DNA from 2 places in the Gluconacetobacter brunescens genome. Region 2 is predicted to be linked to the other one. Evidence: predicted binding sites of a transcription regulator. Region 2 holds the regulator's gene; the other holds the start of a gene.
What was found. Region 2 encodes HrcA, which represses chaperone genes, less so after heat shock. Its sites were predicted from a motif close to GTTNGCACTCNCNNNNNGNGAGTGCNAAC; they were not measured.

Region 1: a site for HrcA is predicted at 1,481-1,509, ahead of ACMAUO_RS03645 (co-chaperone GroES). Genes of this name have one in related genera too.

What each region holds. Positions count from the first base shown of each region.
Region 1 covers NZ_JBLHEN010000001.1:831,464-838,937, reverse strand. The annotation lists gene ACMAUO_RS03670 (S-methyl-5'-thioadenosine phosphorylase) at 1-58, shown strand, start outside; gene ACMAUO_RS03665 (dienelactone hydrolase family protein) at 113-781, opposite strand; gene ACMAUO_RS03660 (DUF4169 family protein) at 828-1,028, shown strand; gene ACMAUO_RS03655 (usg protein) at 1,062-1,322, opposite strand; gene ACMAUO_RS03650 (hypothetical protein) at 1,321-1,452, shown strand; gene ACMAUO_RS03645 (co-chaperone GroES) at 1,594-1,884, shown strand; gene groL (chaperonin GroEL) at 1,938-3,578, shown strand; gene ACMAUO_RS03635 (hypothetical protein) at 3,739-4,464, opposite strand; gene ACMAUO_RS03630 (cold-shock protein) at 4,873-5,076, shown strand; gene ACMAUO_RS03625 (ATP-dependent DNA helicase) at 5,085-7,474, opposite strand, start outside.
Region 2 covers NZ_JBLHEN010000001.1:2,349,429-2,356,902, reverse strand. The annotation lists gene rdgB (RdgB/HAM1 family non-canonical purine NTP pyrophosphatase) at 1-617, opposite strand, end outside; gene rph (ribonuclease PH) at 614-1,363, opposite strand; gene hrcA (heat-inducible transcriptional repressor HrcA) at 1,549-2,616, shown strand; gene ACMAUO_RS10460 (aldo/keto reductase) at 2,905-3,792, shown strand; gene ACMAUO_RS10455 (penicillin-binding protein 1A) at 3,919-6,648, shown strand; one part of gene prfB (peptide chain release factor 2) at 6,719-6,787, shown strand; one part of gene prfB (peptide chain release factor 2) at 6,789-7,474, shown strand, end outside.

The sequences.
Region 1 (7,474 bases), 1.5 Mb from region 2:
CCCGGCCCTGCTGGCCAGGCTGGAGACCATTGCCGGGCGCGTGCTCTCGCGCGGGTGATCCTGGTCGAGGGGGCGCCGGGACACTTGCTCCGGCGCCCCTGTGATTGTGGTCTCACAGTAGCTGGTTGAAGAAGGCCAGGCTGCGGGCGCGGGCGAGGTCCGCCGCCGCCGCGTTGAAGCTGGCGCGTTCCGAGCAGCCGAAGCCGTGGCCGGCGTCCGGGTAGGTGTAGATCGGCAGGTCGGGGTGGGCGGCGCGGATGGCGGCGATGTCGGAGAGCGGGATCGAACCGTCGGTCTCGCCGAAATGCAGTTCCACCGGGCAGTGCGGCACCAGGGTGCGCTCGGCGGCGATGCCGCCGCCGTACCAGCCGACCGCCGCGCCGAAGGCGTTGGTGCGGCAGGCGGCCTGCCAGGCGATGGTGCCGCCCCAGCAATAGCCGATGATGCCGATATGGGCCGGCTCCAGCGCCAGGGCCCGCGCGGCGGCGGCGATGTCGAGCAGCGTGTCTTCGGGCGGGATCGCGGCGCGCAGTTTCAGGCCCTTCTGCACGCCGTCCTGGTCGTAGGCCAGTTCCACGCCGCGTTCCGCGCGGTCGAACAGGGCGGGGGCGATGACGCGGTAACCGTCGGCGGCGAAGGAGTCGGCGACGGCGCGGATATGATGATTGACGCCGAAAATCTCCTGCACCACCACCAGCGCGCGGGGGGCGTCGGCCGGGCCGGCGGTGTAGGCGGAGAGCGTATGGCCGTCTGTGGCGGTCAGGGTGATGGTCTGGCCCATGAGGCAGGTCCTTTTCTGTCCCGATATCGGCCGGTAGAGTGGCGCCATGGCTGAAATCGTCAACCTGCGACAGGCGCGCAAGCGCAAGATCCGCGCGGACCAGGCCGCCATTGCGGCGACGAATCGTGCGCTGCACGGCAGGACGCTGGCCGAACGCGACCGCGAGCGGCTGGAGGCCGAACGGGCCCGGCGGGCGCTGGACGGTGCCCAGCTTGCCTCCGGGCCCGAGCAGGACGGGCAGGCGTGATGTGCGCTTGCGAGCCTGTCAGGGCCCTTGCGGTCAATGGAGCGTGAGGCACGTCGTGGCGTGGCGCAGGGCCGGCAGGGCGATCGGGCCCTGCTGCGCCACCCTGACCGAGTGCAGTTGCCCCTCCAGCGAGCGGGTCCAGAAATCGAGGAACCGGCGGAGTTGCGGATAGGACGGCGCCAGGTCGAGCTCCTGCCAGATATAGGTCTGGAGCAGGGTCGGGTGGTCGGGAAGGCGATAGAGGATTTCGGCGGTCGTCAGGCGGTAGTCGTTGAGCTGGAGCCGGAGGGACATGGACACCTCGCTGGATCGACAGTTGGGCTACAGCGCCAGCCTGCGGGAGCGGGTATGGGAATTTCAAGAAAAATTCTTTTATTCCCAGAAACTTGGCAGTCGTCGAAAGAAAGTGCTGCCAAAGCGTTGACATGGGCGGGGTGGGCACCTACCTGTTTGTTGGCACTCTCGCTAGGGGAGTGCTAAAGCGACGCGGCTCTGGCGCGCGTGCCAACCCGGTGGCGTTGCTTATTCAAGGGCGTTACCTTTTTTAGACGTGGAGCGATCCATAATGACGAATTTTCGGCCCCTGCATGACCGTGTGGTCGTCCGTCGCCTGACCGGCGAAGAGAAGACGGCTGGCGGCATCATCATCCCCGACACCGCCAAGGAAAAGCCGATGGAGGGCGAGGTGATCTCGGTCGGCCCCGGCGCTCGGAACGAGCAGGGACAGATCGTCGCCCTCGACGTGAAGGCGGGCGACAAGGTGCTGTTCGGCAAATGGTCGGGCACCGAGGTCAAGATCAATGGCGAGGAGCTGCTGATCATGAAGGAAAGCGACATCATGGGCGTGATCGCCTGAGGTCCTTCCTCTTTCCTTTCTGATTAACGGGTTTCCTACAGGAGAATTCTAAAATGGCAGCCAAGGACGTAAAGTTCGGCGGTGACGCACGCCAGCGCATGCTGCGGGGCGTGGACATTCTGGCCGACGCGGTGAAGGTGACTCTGGGCCCGAAGGGCCGGAACGTCGTGCTCGACAAGAGCTTCGGCGCACCCCGCATCACGAAGGACGGTGTGTCGGTCGCCAAGGAAATCGAGCTGGCCGACAAGTTCGAGAACATGGGCGCCCAGATGGTGCGCGAAGTGGCCTCGAAGACCAACGACGTGGCCGGTGACGGCACGACGACGGCGACCGTGCTGGCCCAGGCCATCATCCGCGAGGGTGCCAAGGCCGTGGCCGCCGGCATGAACCCGATGGACCTGAAGCGCGGCGTCGACAAGGCCGTGAAGGCGGTCGTCGAAGAGCTGAAGAAGAACACCAAGAAGATCACGACCCCGGCCGAAACGGCGCAGGTCGGCACGATCTCTGCCAACGGCGAGACCGAGATCGGCGAGATGATCTCGCAGGCCATGCAGAAGGTCGGCAGCGAGGGCGTCATCACGGTGGAAGAGGCCAAGGGCCTGCACACCGAGCTGGACGTCGTCGAGGGCATGCAGTTCGATCGCGGCTATATCTCCCCGTATTTCATCACGAATGCGGAGAAGATGATCGCCGATCTGGACAACCCCTACATCCTGATCCACGAGAAGAAGCTCTCGTCGCTTCAGCCGATGCTGCCGCTGCTCGAGAGCGTCGTGCAGTCGGGCCGTCCGCTGCTGATCCTGGCGGAAGACGTCGATGGCGAGGCGCTGGCGACCCTGGTCGTCAACAAGCTGCGTGGCGGCCTGAAGATCGCTGCCGTCAAGGCGCCGGGCTTCGGTGATCGTCGCAAGGCGATGCTGGAAGACATCGCGATCCTGACCGGTGGCCAGGTGATCAGCGAAGATCTGGGCATCAAGCTGGAAACCGTGACCCTGGCGATGCTGGGCCGCGCGAAGAAGGTCCGGATCGAGAAGGAAAACACCACGATCGTCGAGGGCGCCGGTTCGTCCGACGACATCAAGGGCCGTTGCTCGCAGATCCGCGCGCAGATCGAGGAGACCTCCTCGGACTACGACCGTGAGAAGCTGCAGGAGCGTCTGGCGAAGCTGGCCGGTGGCGTTGCCGTCATCCGCGTCGGTGGCTCGACCGAGGTCGAGGTGAAGGAGCGCAAGGATCGCGTCGACGATGCGCTGCATGCGACCCGCGCCGCCGTCGAGGAAGGCATCGTTCCGGGTGGTGGCACCGCGCTTGCGCGTGCGTCGACCGCGCTGAGCCACCTGCATTTCCACAATGACGACCAGCGCGTCGGTGCGGAGATCATCCGCAAGGCCCTCCAGGCTCCGCTGCGCCAGATCGCCCACAATGCGGGTGAAGACGGTGCGGTGATCGCCGGCAAGGTGCTGGAAGTCAGCGACTACAACTATGGCTTCGACGCCCAGATCGGCGATTACAAGGATCTGGTCGCGGCCGGTATCATCGACCCGACCAAGGTTGTCCGTACCGCGCTGCAGGATGCGGCGTCGGTTGCCGGCCTGCTGATCACCACCGAAGCGATGGTGGCCGAGAAGCCGGAAAAGAAGGCCCCGCCGGCCCCCGGCGGCGGCATGGGTGGCATGGGCGACATGGATTTCTGATCCATCAGCCTGTCGGTCCGGGCCCTGTGCCCGGGCCGGAAGCCGCTTTATCCGGCAGGAAAGGAGCCGTCCGTTCGCGGGCGGCTTTTTTTTGTTTTATCGGCTGGGGCGTTCCTTGTGGCAGAGCCCGAAGAAGGCCGTCGGGGCGACATCGAGATCGTCAATGTTGTTCGTGCCCGCCGTCAGTGTCGTCAGGCGTAACCGTCCGGGTGATCTTTCCTGTTTCATCGAGAAAATTGATCGAGGCCTTGCCCTCTTCACTCACCTTCATGACAAGGCGCTTGCGACCAGCAGCATCCCGCAACACGACTTCGGACGATTTATCGGTCGCACGTCCGACAAATGCCCGCTGTGTACCGCCGACATTCGCGGCACGATAAGCAGCTTCCTGCTGCTCCGGCGGCAAATGACTGGCCCGGTCAGCGGCAGCAAAATCCTCGTATTTCTCCGGCTGATCATTCACGATCAGACCCGCGGTGCGTTGTTGCCCGTCTTCGATGCCCAGCAATTGTATGACCTGATCCTGATGATATCGGTCGAAAGTCAGACTTCCTCCACTGGAGACTGTTCCATTTTCTTTCTTTCCCGCAAAAATCAGGCCACCGTTTTCTGTTCCTTCGTCGTTGAAAAACAGCATCCCGGCCATCCGGCGGTCGGGGCGAGGATATTCTTTCGCGTCTACGATTAATCCGGGAGCCTGGGCACTGCTTGCGATCGTCATGCGCAAGGTTCCATCAGGCTCGCGAATATTAATTCGTCCTACATCAATAGTCTTAAAATTGACTGATTTGTTAAATAGGCCAGGAGATGTTAAGGTTCCCCACGCCACAACTAAAGTTAAAGCGCCTGCGTAGACAACAAGGGCACGTTGTGCATCAAACTTCATGACTGTATTTCTGCTTCAGATGGCGTTGAGTTTACAAAATATGACATTTTGTATCCTCGGATCATAGCGCAATCGAATTGAAAGCCAATACGCGCGCCCCTGTCGCGTGATCGCCTTCTTGGCGGCTTTCCGGGCTTTCTCGGCCGCCCTCATTTCCTGTCGGCGTCCGATCTCGGCCTGGTCCGGCGCATGCAGGACCGAGCCACCGGATGTTCATCATGGACTTTCAGTGATGTCATGATTTTTTGAACACCCGATACCCGGATGGTTTGACAAACTGGCCGGGTTCGTGCGCCCATAACCGCATCTGGATCGATGCTGGTCGTCGGCGGGCAGCCCGTCGGGTATCGCGTGTCGGGCAGACATCGATCGAGCGGCATCATGCCGGCAACAAGGGACGAAGTGACTATGGCGACCGGTACCGTGAAGTGGTTCAACGCAACCAAGGGTTTTGGCTTCATCATGCCCGAGGACGGGGGCAAGGATGTGTTCGTGCACATCACGGCCGTTCAGGCGGCGGGTCTGCGGGGCCTGAACGAGAACCAGCGCGTCAGCTATGACGTCGTGACCGAGCGCGGCAAGGCGGCGGCGTCGAACCTCAAGCCGCTCTGACGGCAGGATTACGGGGCGGGGGGCCTTGCGTGCTCTCCGTCCGCCGAGGCGCGCAGGAACGCTTCCAGTTCCCGCGCGGTCTCGGCCAGGCCGGCCCGGCGGACGGCGACCCCCTCGGGGAAGGCCGACATCAGCCGTGACGGCGCCCGGCGGTCGAGCAGCACGAATGCGCCCCGATCGCCCGAACTGCGGATCAGCCGGCCGAAGGCCTGGCGCAGGCGCAGGCGCGCGATCCGGTCGTCATATTCACCCGGCGCCCCATGCGACAGGTGCGTGCGGCGCTCGCGATGCAGGATATCGGGGCGGGGCCACGGCACGCGCTCGAACACCACCAGACGCAGCGCGTTGCCCGGCACATCCACGCCGTCGCGCATCGCATCCGTGCCCAGCAGGCAGGAATTTTCCTCCGAGCGGAAGATATCGACCAGCGTGGCATTATCCATGCCGTCGACATGCTGGGCGTAAAGCGGGAGGCCCGCTTCCTCCAGCGGTTGCGACAGCCGCTTATGCACGGCGCGCAGGCGGGAAATCGCGGTAAACAGGCCCAGTCCGCCGCCGCCGGCGGCCAGGAACAGCGTGCGATAGGCGGCGGCCAGCGCGCCGATATCGTCATGGGCCACGTCGGTGACGACGAAGGCGCGGCTCTGCTGGCGGTAATCGAACGGGCTGGCCAGCGAGGCGCGCAGCGCGGGCGAGGGCAGGTGGCTGGCGCCGGTCCGGGCCTCGGCGGCTTCCCACGCGCGTTCGGCTTCCTCCGGGTCGTCCCTGGCGTTTTCGTCGCGCAGGGTGGCAGAGGTGATCAGGACGCCATGGGCCGGGGCGGCCAGTACGGTGGCGAAGGGGATGGTCGGGTCCAGCCAGTGGCGGTGCAGCCCGACATCCTGCTCGCCGGGGCGCTGGCCCTCGCGGCGGTCCATGCGGATGAAATCGACATATTGCGGAGCGCCGAGCTGCGTGCCGTCACGGGTCTCGCCGATCGCGCGCAGCATCGCGCTCCAGCCGTCGACGCGGCTGAGGGCCCGGCGGCGCATTGTGCGGACCGCGGCCTCGATCCGCTCGCGGGTGGCGGGGTCGAGGTCGCCCGATTCGTCGTCCAGCCGTTCCAGCAGCCGGTCGACCAGGGTGCGCAGGGCGACCGACAGCCGGTCCAGTGCCCGCGCCAGCGTGTTTGCGGCCGGCGTTACGTCCTCGGCCAGCGGGTGCAGGTCGCATTCGATGGCGCCTGGCATGGCGAAAGGCTGGGCGGGGTCGCCGGCGCGGCTGCGGGCGAGGACCTGGCAGGCCAGCAGGTGCAGGAACTGTTCGCAGGGATTGGGCAGGGTGTCGCGCGCGGGGGGCGATGCGTCGGTGGCTGTCTGGTCCTCGCCGGGTGGGGAGGGCATGGCGGCGCGCAGCATGCTGGCCAGACGGCCGGACCAGCCGGGCGCGGGCAGGGCGTGGGCGGCCTGCAACACGGCATCCAGCGGCGATTCCAGCCTGGCGTCGCCCACCACCAGATCGTCCAGGCGGCGCTTCAGGCCACGGGCGCGGGAGCGCGCACCTTCGGCGCCCAGCAGCCAGCGGCGGAGTTCGGCTGCTTCCAGCCCCGACAGTTCGACGGAGAAGGCGCTGTCGGCGGCGTCCATCACGTGATGGCCTTCGTCGAACACGTAGCGGGTGGGGATATTGTCTTCGTCGGAGGCCGTGTCGCCGCCCATGGCGTGCCATGCCGCCTGCGTCATCACCAGCGCGTGGTTGGCGATGACCAGGTCGGCCTGGCGCGCGCGGCGGATCGAATGTTCGACGAAGCAGCGCTGATAATGCGGGCAGGCGCCGTGGATGCATTCGCCCCGCCGGTCTGCCACGCCCGCCAGCGTGCCGCGGCCGAACAGGTCGCCGAACCAGCCGGGCAGGTCGCCGCCCATCAGGTCGCCATCGGCGGTGACGCCGGCCCAGCGGGCCAGCAGCGACAGCGCGACGATGCCGCCCGAGGGACCGCCCCGGTTGCCGGCGACGTTCACGGCTTCTTCCATGTTCAGCAGGCACAGGTAATTTTCCCGGCCCTTGCGCAGGACGACATGCTGCCGCCGGATCGCCGGGTCGGGGTGGAGCCGGGTCAGTTCGCCCTCGATCTGGCGTTGCAGGTGCCTTGTGTAGGTGCTGATCCAGACGGAGCCGCCATTGCGTTCCGCCCACAGGCTGGCGGGGGCAACATAGCCCAGCGTCTTGCCGGTGCCGGTTCCCGCTTCGGCCAGGACCATGTGCGGGTCGCCGCGCGTCAGGCGGGGGGCGAAGGCGGCGCTGGCCGCGCCCGCGAAATCGGCCTGTCCGGCGCGGCTTTCCGCCTGGGCGCCCAGCATCTCGGCCAGCCGGCGGCGGGCGTCGGCCACGGAGACCGGCAGGCTGGAGGGGGCCGGGC
Region 2 (7,474 bases):
TATTCCTCCGGCAGGCAGGCGGCCTTGAAGGCGGCGAAGGCGCGGGCGCGGTGGCTGATGGCGTTCTTCTCAGCCTCCGGCATCTCGGCGAAGGTGCGCATCTCGCCTTCCGGGGTGAAGATCGGGTCGTAGCCATGGCCGTGGGTGCCACGGGGCGGCCAGGCGATCTGTCCGTCGATCCGGCCTTCGAACGTGCGGATGGTGCCGTCGGGCCAGGCGAGGCACAGGACGGAGATGAACCAGGCCGAGCGGTCCGTGTCATCGCCGATGGCTTCGTGGATGCGGGCCATGGCACCGGGGAAATCCTTGTCGGGACCGGCCCAGCGGGCGGAATAGATCCCCGGTGCGCCGCCCAGGGCGGCGACGCACAGGCCGGAATCGTCGGCCAGCGCCGGCAGGCCGCTGGCCTTTGCCGCCGCCACGGCCTTGAGCGCCGCGTTGCCGGCGAAGCTGTCGGCGGTTTCCTCGGGTTCGGGCAGGCCGAGCTGTCCGGCCGAGACGATGGTGATGCCATAGCCGCCCAGCAGGGCATCGAATTCCGCCAGCTTACCCTTGTTGTGGCTGGCCAGGACCAGCCGTGTGCCAGGGGCCAGGCGGTGTGCGTCCGCGCCGCTCACGATGCGTCGCTCCGCGCGCCGAGGGCTTTGTCGATTGCTGCGAGCTGGGCGGCGAACAGATGCGTGGTGCCGGCCTGCGCCAGCCGCATCAGGGCCTCGAACTGGGCCTGCGAGAATGGGGCCTGTTCGGCCGTGCCCTGGATCTCGACGATGCCGCCGGCCTCGGTGAGGACGAAATTGGCGTCGGCGGCGGCCGTGCTGTCTTCGTCGTAATCGAGGTCCAGCACCGCGCCGGCCTCGGTCAGGCCGCAGGAGATGGCGGCGACCTGTGCCGTGAGCGGCACGCGGGCCAGCACGCGGTTGCGCACCAGTTTTTCAAGCGCCAGCCGCAGGGCGACCCAGGCGCCGGTGATGGAGGCGCAGCGGGTGCCGCCATCGGCGTTCAGCACATCGCAATCGACGGTGATCGAGATTTCGCCCAGTGCGCCCAGGTCGGTCACCGCGCGCAGCGAGCGGCCGATCAGGCGCTGGATTTCCTGCGTGCGGCCCGACTGCTTGCCCTTCGCGGCCTCGCGCGCGCCGCGCGTGTGGGTGGCGCGGGGCAGCATGCCGTATTCGGCCGTGACCCAGCCCTTGCCCTGGCCGCGCAGGAAGGGCGGCACGCGGGGTTCGACACTGGCGGCGCACAGCACCTCGGTGCCGCCCATGCGGATCAGGGCCGATCCCTCGGCGTGGCGGGCGAAGCCGGTTTCGATGGAGACGGGGCGCAGCGCGTCGGCGGCGCGGCCCGAGGGGCGGGTGGTCATGGGCAAACGATACTCCGCATCGACAGGCAGGGCATTCCGGGGCGGGCCGCCGAAAGCGCGGGCATAGCCCGAGCCGGGGGAGAATAGCCAGCCCGATGCTTGTCATGGCCGTCCGGAGCTTCCAGATTTATAGTGACCAATTCCGCCGGCGTCGGCCGGCCTCGAACGTGGAGGCTTCAAGCAGGATGAATCCCGGCACCCTGTCTTCCCGTCCGGCCCTGCCACCGGGGCTGGATGCCCGTTCGGCGGCGATCCTGCGCGAGATCGTCGAACAATATGTCGAAACCGGCGAGCCGGTCGGGTCGCGCACGCTGTCGCGGCGCCTGCCGCTGCCGCTCTCGCCCGCCACTATCCGCAACGTGATGGCGGACCTGACCGAGGCCGGGCTGCTGTTTTCGCCCCATGCCTCGGCCGGCCGGCTGCCGACGGAAAAGGGGGTGCGGCTGTTCGTGGACGGGCTGCTGCAATTCGGCAGCCTGAGCGAGGACGAGCGCGAGACCATCACCAACTCGCTGGAGATGCGCGGCCGCTCGTTGCAGGACACGCTGGCCGAGGCGTCGTCGATGCTGTCCGGCCTGTCTTCCGCTGCCGGGCTGGTGCTGGCGCCCAAGGGCGACGGGGCGGTGAAACATATCGAGTTCGTCGCCCTCGGCCCCCGGCGGGCGCTGGTGATCCTGGTGGGCGCGGACGGGCAGGTGGAGAACCGGGTGATCGAGACCCCGATCGGCCTGCCGCCCTCGGCGCTGGTCGAGGCGGGGAACTATCTCAACGCCCAACTGGCCGGCCGGTCGCTGGAGGATCTGCGCACGCATGTCAGCGCGGACATGAGCGCCAATCGCAGCGAACTGCACCATCTGACGGCCGAGATCGTGGCCAGCGGTCTGGCGACGTGGAGCGACGTCGATCGCGGCGGCACGCTGTTCGTGCGCGGGCAGGCGCGCCTGCTGGCCGACGTGACCGAGATCGAGCGCCTTTCCACCATCCAGATGCTGTTCGAGCGGCTGGAAACGCAGGAGACGATGCTGCGCCTGCTGGAACTGGCCCAGGAATCGGACGGTGTGCGGATCTTCATCGGGGCCGAAAGCGGCCTGTTCGGGCTTTCCGGCACCTCGGTGGTGGTGGCCCCGGCGCGGACCGACAGCAACCGGATCGTGGGTGCGATCGGCGTTATCGGCCCCACGCGCCTCAATTATGGGCGCATCATCCCGGTGGTGGATTATACTGCCCGCGTCATAGGCAGAATGCTCGGCTAAATCTCGGCCCGGACACGCGCGCTGGCGGCGATCCGACGCGCGTTTCCTGCGCTCCGATGCTCACGGCCATCAAGGCCGCTCCGCTTCGGTGCTCGGAAACACGCGACGGGCGCGGCCCTGCGGGCCGCTCTCGCTCACCAGCCCACGTGTCCGGGCCGAGATTTGGGAGCCATTTTTCATCAGGCAGGTGGGAAAACCGGCTGCCTTGGTGCCGCCATCTTCTTGCCCTAGCTGCCAGGGTCTGGCCCTTCGTTTCCGCCCTGGCGCGCATGTTTGAGGAGCGTTTTCATGCCCCGTCCCGATGCTCGCCAGGCCGGCACATTCCTGATCGGCGGCGATCTGCCCGTCGCGCGCCTGGGGTTCGGCGCCATGCGTATTACCGGGCGCGGAATCTGGGGCGACCCGCCTGACCGCGACCGGGCGCTGGACACGTTGCGCCGCGCGGCGGCCTGCGGCGTGACGCTGATCGACACCGCCGATGCCTATGGGCCCTATGTCAGCGAGGATCTGATCCACGCCGCCCTGCATCCCTATACCGGCCTGCATATCGCGACCAAGGGCGGGCATACGCGCCATGGGCCCGACATCTGGCGCCCGGTGGGCAATCCGAACTATCTGCGCCAGTGCGTGCTGATGAGCATGCGCCGCCTCGGGGTGGACTGCATCGATTTGTGGCAGTTGCATCGGGTGGGGCCGGATTGCACGCCGGAGACGCAGTTCGAGGTGATCGCCGCGATGCGCGAGGAAGGGCTGATCCGCCATGTCGGCCTCTCGGAGGTGCCGGTGGAGATGATCGAGCGGGCCCGGCGCTTCTTCCCGGTCGCGACGGTGCAGAACCGCTATAACCTGGTCAACCGCGCTTCCGAGGCGGTGCTGGATTATTGCGCCGGGCAGGGGATCGGCTTCATTCCCTGGGCGCCGCTGGCGGCGGGGTCGCTGGCCCGCGAGGGCGGCGTGCTGGACCGGGTGGCGCGCGATCTGGGCGCCACGCCGGGGCAGGTGGCGCTGGCATGGCTGCTGCGCCGCGCCCCGGTGATGCTGCCGATCCCCGGCACCAGCAGCCCCGAGCATGTCGAGGAGAACGTGGCCGCCGCCGGACTGGTGCTGGACGATGCCGTTTTCACGCGCCTGGAGCAGGAGGGGCGCGCGGAATGGCAGCGTCAGGCAGGTGGTTGACGCGCCGCGCGGGGGGCGACGCCGGGGCCCGGGAATGCTAGGAGAGGCGTCTTTGCCCGTGTCCCGCTCCGTCGGTGCCCGTCGTGACGGATCTCGTTTCCTTGCCCTTCGCCCACTGGACCCTGGATGATTTTTCGTAACGGATCAGGCCGTGACGGCCGGCTGCTTGTCACCTCGCGCATCGGAGGCAATGCCACGGACGGCGCGGCCCCGCGCCCGCCGCGACGCGGCTTCGGCCTGACGGGACCGGGTGGCGGCCCGCGCCGGCCGCGTTTCCGGCTGGTGCGCAGGTTGCTGGGCGGGGGGGCGGCGGTGCTGCTGTTGGTCTCGCTGGCCGGTGGGCTGGTCGTCTGGACGAAATACGAGCAACTGGTGGCTGATCTGCCGACGGTGGACGGGCTGCGCACCTACCAGCCGCCGGTGATGAGCCGCCTGTATTCCGGCGATGACCGGGTGATGGCGGAACTGGCGGCGGAACGGCGTATCTTCGTGCCCTATTCGGCCATTCCGGCGCGGGTGAAGAATGCCGTCATCGCGACCGAAGACCAGAAATTCTATACCCATGGCGGCGTCAATCCGTTCGCGATCCTCCGCGCGGGGCTGACCGACCTGACGATGAGCAAGGGGCACCGGCCGATCGGCGCCTCGACGATCACCCAGCAGGTGGCGCGCATCATGCTGCTGGGCTCGAAACAGACATTGTCGCTGGAGCGCAAGGCCAAGGAGGCCCTGCTGGCGATCCGTATCGAACAGACCCTGTCCAAGGACAAGATCCTCGAAATCTACCTGAACGAGATCTATCTGGGCGCGGGCGCATACGGTGTCGGCGCGGCGGCGCAGACCTATTTCAACAAGCCGCTGGACCAGCTGGACGACGCGCAGGCCGCGTTCCTGGGCGCGTTGCCGAAATCGCCTTCCAACTACAATCCCTATCGCTTCCCCGATGCCGCCCTGGCCCGGCGCAACCTCGTGTTGCAGCAGATGGTCGAGATCGGTGCCATCACCGAGGAGCAGGCGCGGCTGGCGCAGGCCGAGCCGCTGGTGCCGCAGGCCTTCACCCGGCCCGGCCCGGCCCCCGGCTCGGAATGGTTTGGCGAGGAAGTGCGCCGCGAACTGATCGAGCGTTACGGGCAGGACACCACGATGCAGGGTGGTCTGCTGGTGCATACCAGCATGGACCCGCATTTGCAGCAGGTTGCCACCGCTGCCGTGCGCGACGGGCTGATGAGCTATGACCATGATCATGGCGGCTGGCGCGGGCCGGTGGCGCATCTGGACGATGTTGCGTCGGGCGCGGATGCCGGCCAGTGGGTGCCGGCCCTGGCGGGCACGGCGCGGCCGCCCGGCATGCTGGAGTCCTGGCGGCTGGGGGTTCTGCTCTCGCCATCGACGGGGGAGATCGGCTGGCTGGAAGGGCCGGCGGCGCATGCCGAGCCGCGCGGCGGCCGGCTGCTGGCCCGCGACATGGCCTGGATGCGCCGCTGGCGCGCGCCCCGCGCGGGCGATGTGCTGATGGTCGAGCCCCAGGCCGATGGTGGCGGGGTCGCGCTGCGGCAGGTGCCCAAGGTCGAGGGCGCGCTGGTGACGCTGGATGTGCGAACGGGCCGGGTTCTGGCGATGGTGGGCGGCTGGTCGTTCGGCCAGTCGCAGTTCAACCGCGCGACCCAGGCGCTGCGCCAGCCTGGATCGTCCTTCAAGCCGTTCGTCTATCTGACGGCGATGGAGCAGGGAATTTCGCCGTCGCAGAAATTCGACGATTCCCCGGTGTCGTACGGCACCTGGCATCCGAACAATTACGAGAAGGATTTCTGGGGCCCGACCACCCTGCATGACGCGCTGCGGGAGTCGCGCAATCTGGTGACGATCCGTCTGGCGGCGCATATCGGCATGAAATCGGTGGCGAACATGGCCACCTCGCTGCAACTGGTCGAGTCCATGCCGCATGTCCTGCCCGCCGCTCTGGGCGCGGTGGAGACGACCGTGCTGCGCGAGGCCGGGGCCTATGCCACCATCGCTGCCGGCGGACGGCTGGTGACGCCGACCCTGATCGACAATGTGCAGGACCGCGACGGCCATGTGCTGTGGCAGCCGCCGGGCCTGGCCTTGCAGGAGGCTTCTGCCGCCGCGGGGAGCGTGGCACCGGTGGCGGCACCGGCGGCCGTTGCGCCCCCGGCCGTTGCATCCCCGGCCGTGGCGGTCGTGCCGGCCGATGGGCCGGTGCTGGCGGATACGCGGCCGCAGATCGCGTCGCCGGACAGCGCGTACCAGATCGTGGCGATGATGCGCGACGTGATCCTGCGCGGCACCGGCACCCGGGCGGGGCAGGGCATCGACCGGCCCATCGCCGGCAAGACCGGCACCAGCCAGAACTTCAACGATGCGTGGTTCGCCGGCTTTTCGCCCGATATCGTGACGATCGTCTGGGTCGGGTTCGATACACCGCAGACGCTGGGCAAGAACGAGACCGGCGGCACGATCGCGGGCCCGATCTGGAACCGGGTGATGAAGGCGGTGCTGGCCGACCGGCCGAGGCTGGATTTCCCCGTGCCCCAGGGGCTGACCCTGGCGCGCTACGATACCGGCATGGGCATGGCGGTGGATGCCTTCAAGCCCGACCAGGTGCCGGGCATCAGCGCCGACCTGAACGCCAATGCGACCGGCGCCTTGACCGCCGAGGATACCGGCGCCGAGACCATGCCGGATTCCGAGAGCGACATGGCGGCATCGCCCTCTGCCGTGCCCGCCGGCGGCCCCGCATCCGGCCCCGCCGCCGTGCCGGGCCAGCCCGCGCCTGTGGCCGCCGCACCTGCCGCGCCGGGGGGCGGGGGTGACATCGGCATGGGTGGCCTGTATTGACGCCGCTTGCTTTTCCTGTCGGGCCGGCCGTCAATCGGCCGCCCCTTCTGACCGATGGAGTTCCTGTTCCATGTCCGCCGAGACCGAGGCTCTCAACGACCAGATCAAGCAGTCGGTGGCACTGCTGAGGAGGCATCTTTGACTGGGATGTCGCAATCGGCCGTCTGGCCGAACTGAACAACCGGGCGGAGGACCCGGATCTGTGGAACGATCCGGACGCCGCCCAGAAGCTGATGCGCGAGCGCACCCTGCTGGCCGGGCAGGTCGAAGGGGTGCAGCGGCTGGAAGGCGATGTCCGCGATACGCTGGATCTGGTCGAACTGGCCGAGATGGAAGGCGACGAGGCCGTCCTGAAGGACGCCACGCGGATGCTGCGCGAACTGGCCGAGGAGGCCAAGCGCCGCGAGACCGAGAGCCTGCTGTCCGGCGAGGCCGACAGCAACGACTGCTATATGGAAGTCAATGCCGGCGCGGGCGGCACCGAGGCCCAGGACTGGGCCGAGATGCTGCTGCGCATGTACACGCGCTGGGCCGAGCAGCATGGCTACAAGGTCACGCTGATGGAAAGTTCGGAGGGCGAGCAGGCCGGGCTGAAATCGGCGACGATCCAGGTGACCGGCCCCAATGCCTATGGCTGGCTGAAGACCGAGGCCGGCGTGCATCGGCTGGTGCGGATTTCGCCCTTCGATGCGGCGGCGCGGCGGCAGACGTCGTTCGCCTCGGTCTGGGTCTATCCGGTGGTGGATGATTCGATCGAGATCGAGATCAACGAAGCCGACCTGAGGGTCGATACGTTCCGTGCCTCGGGCGCGGGCGGGCAGCACGT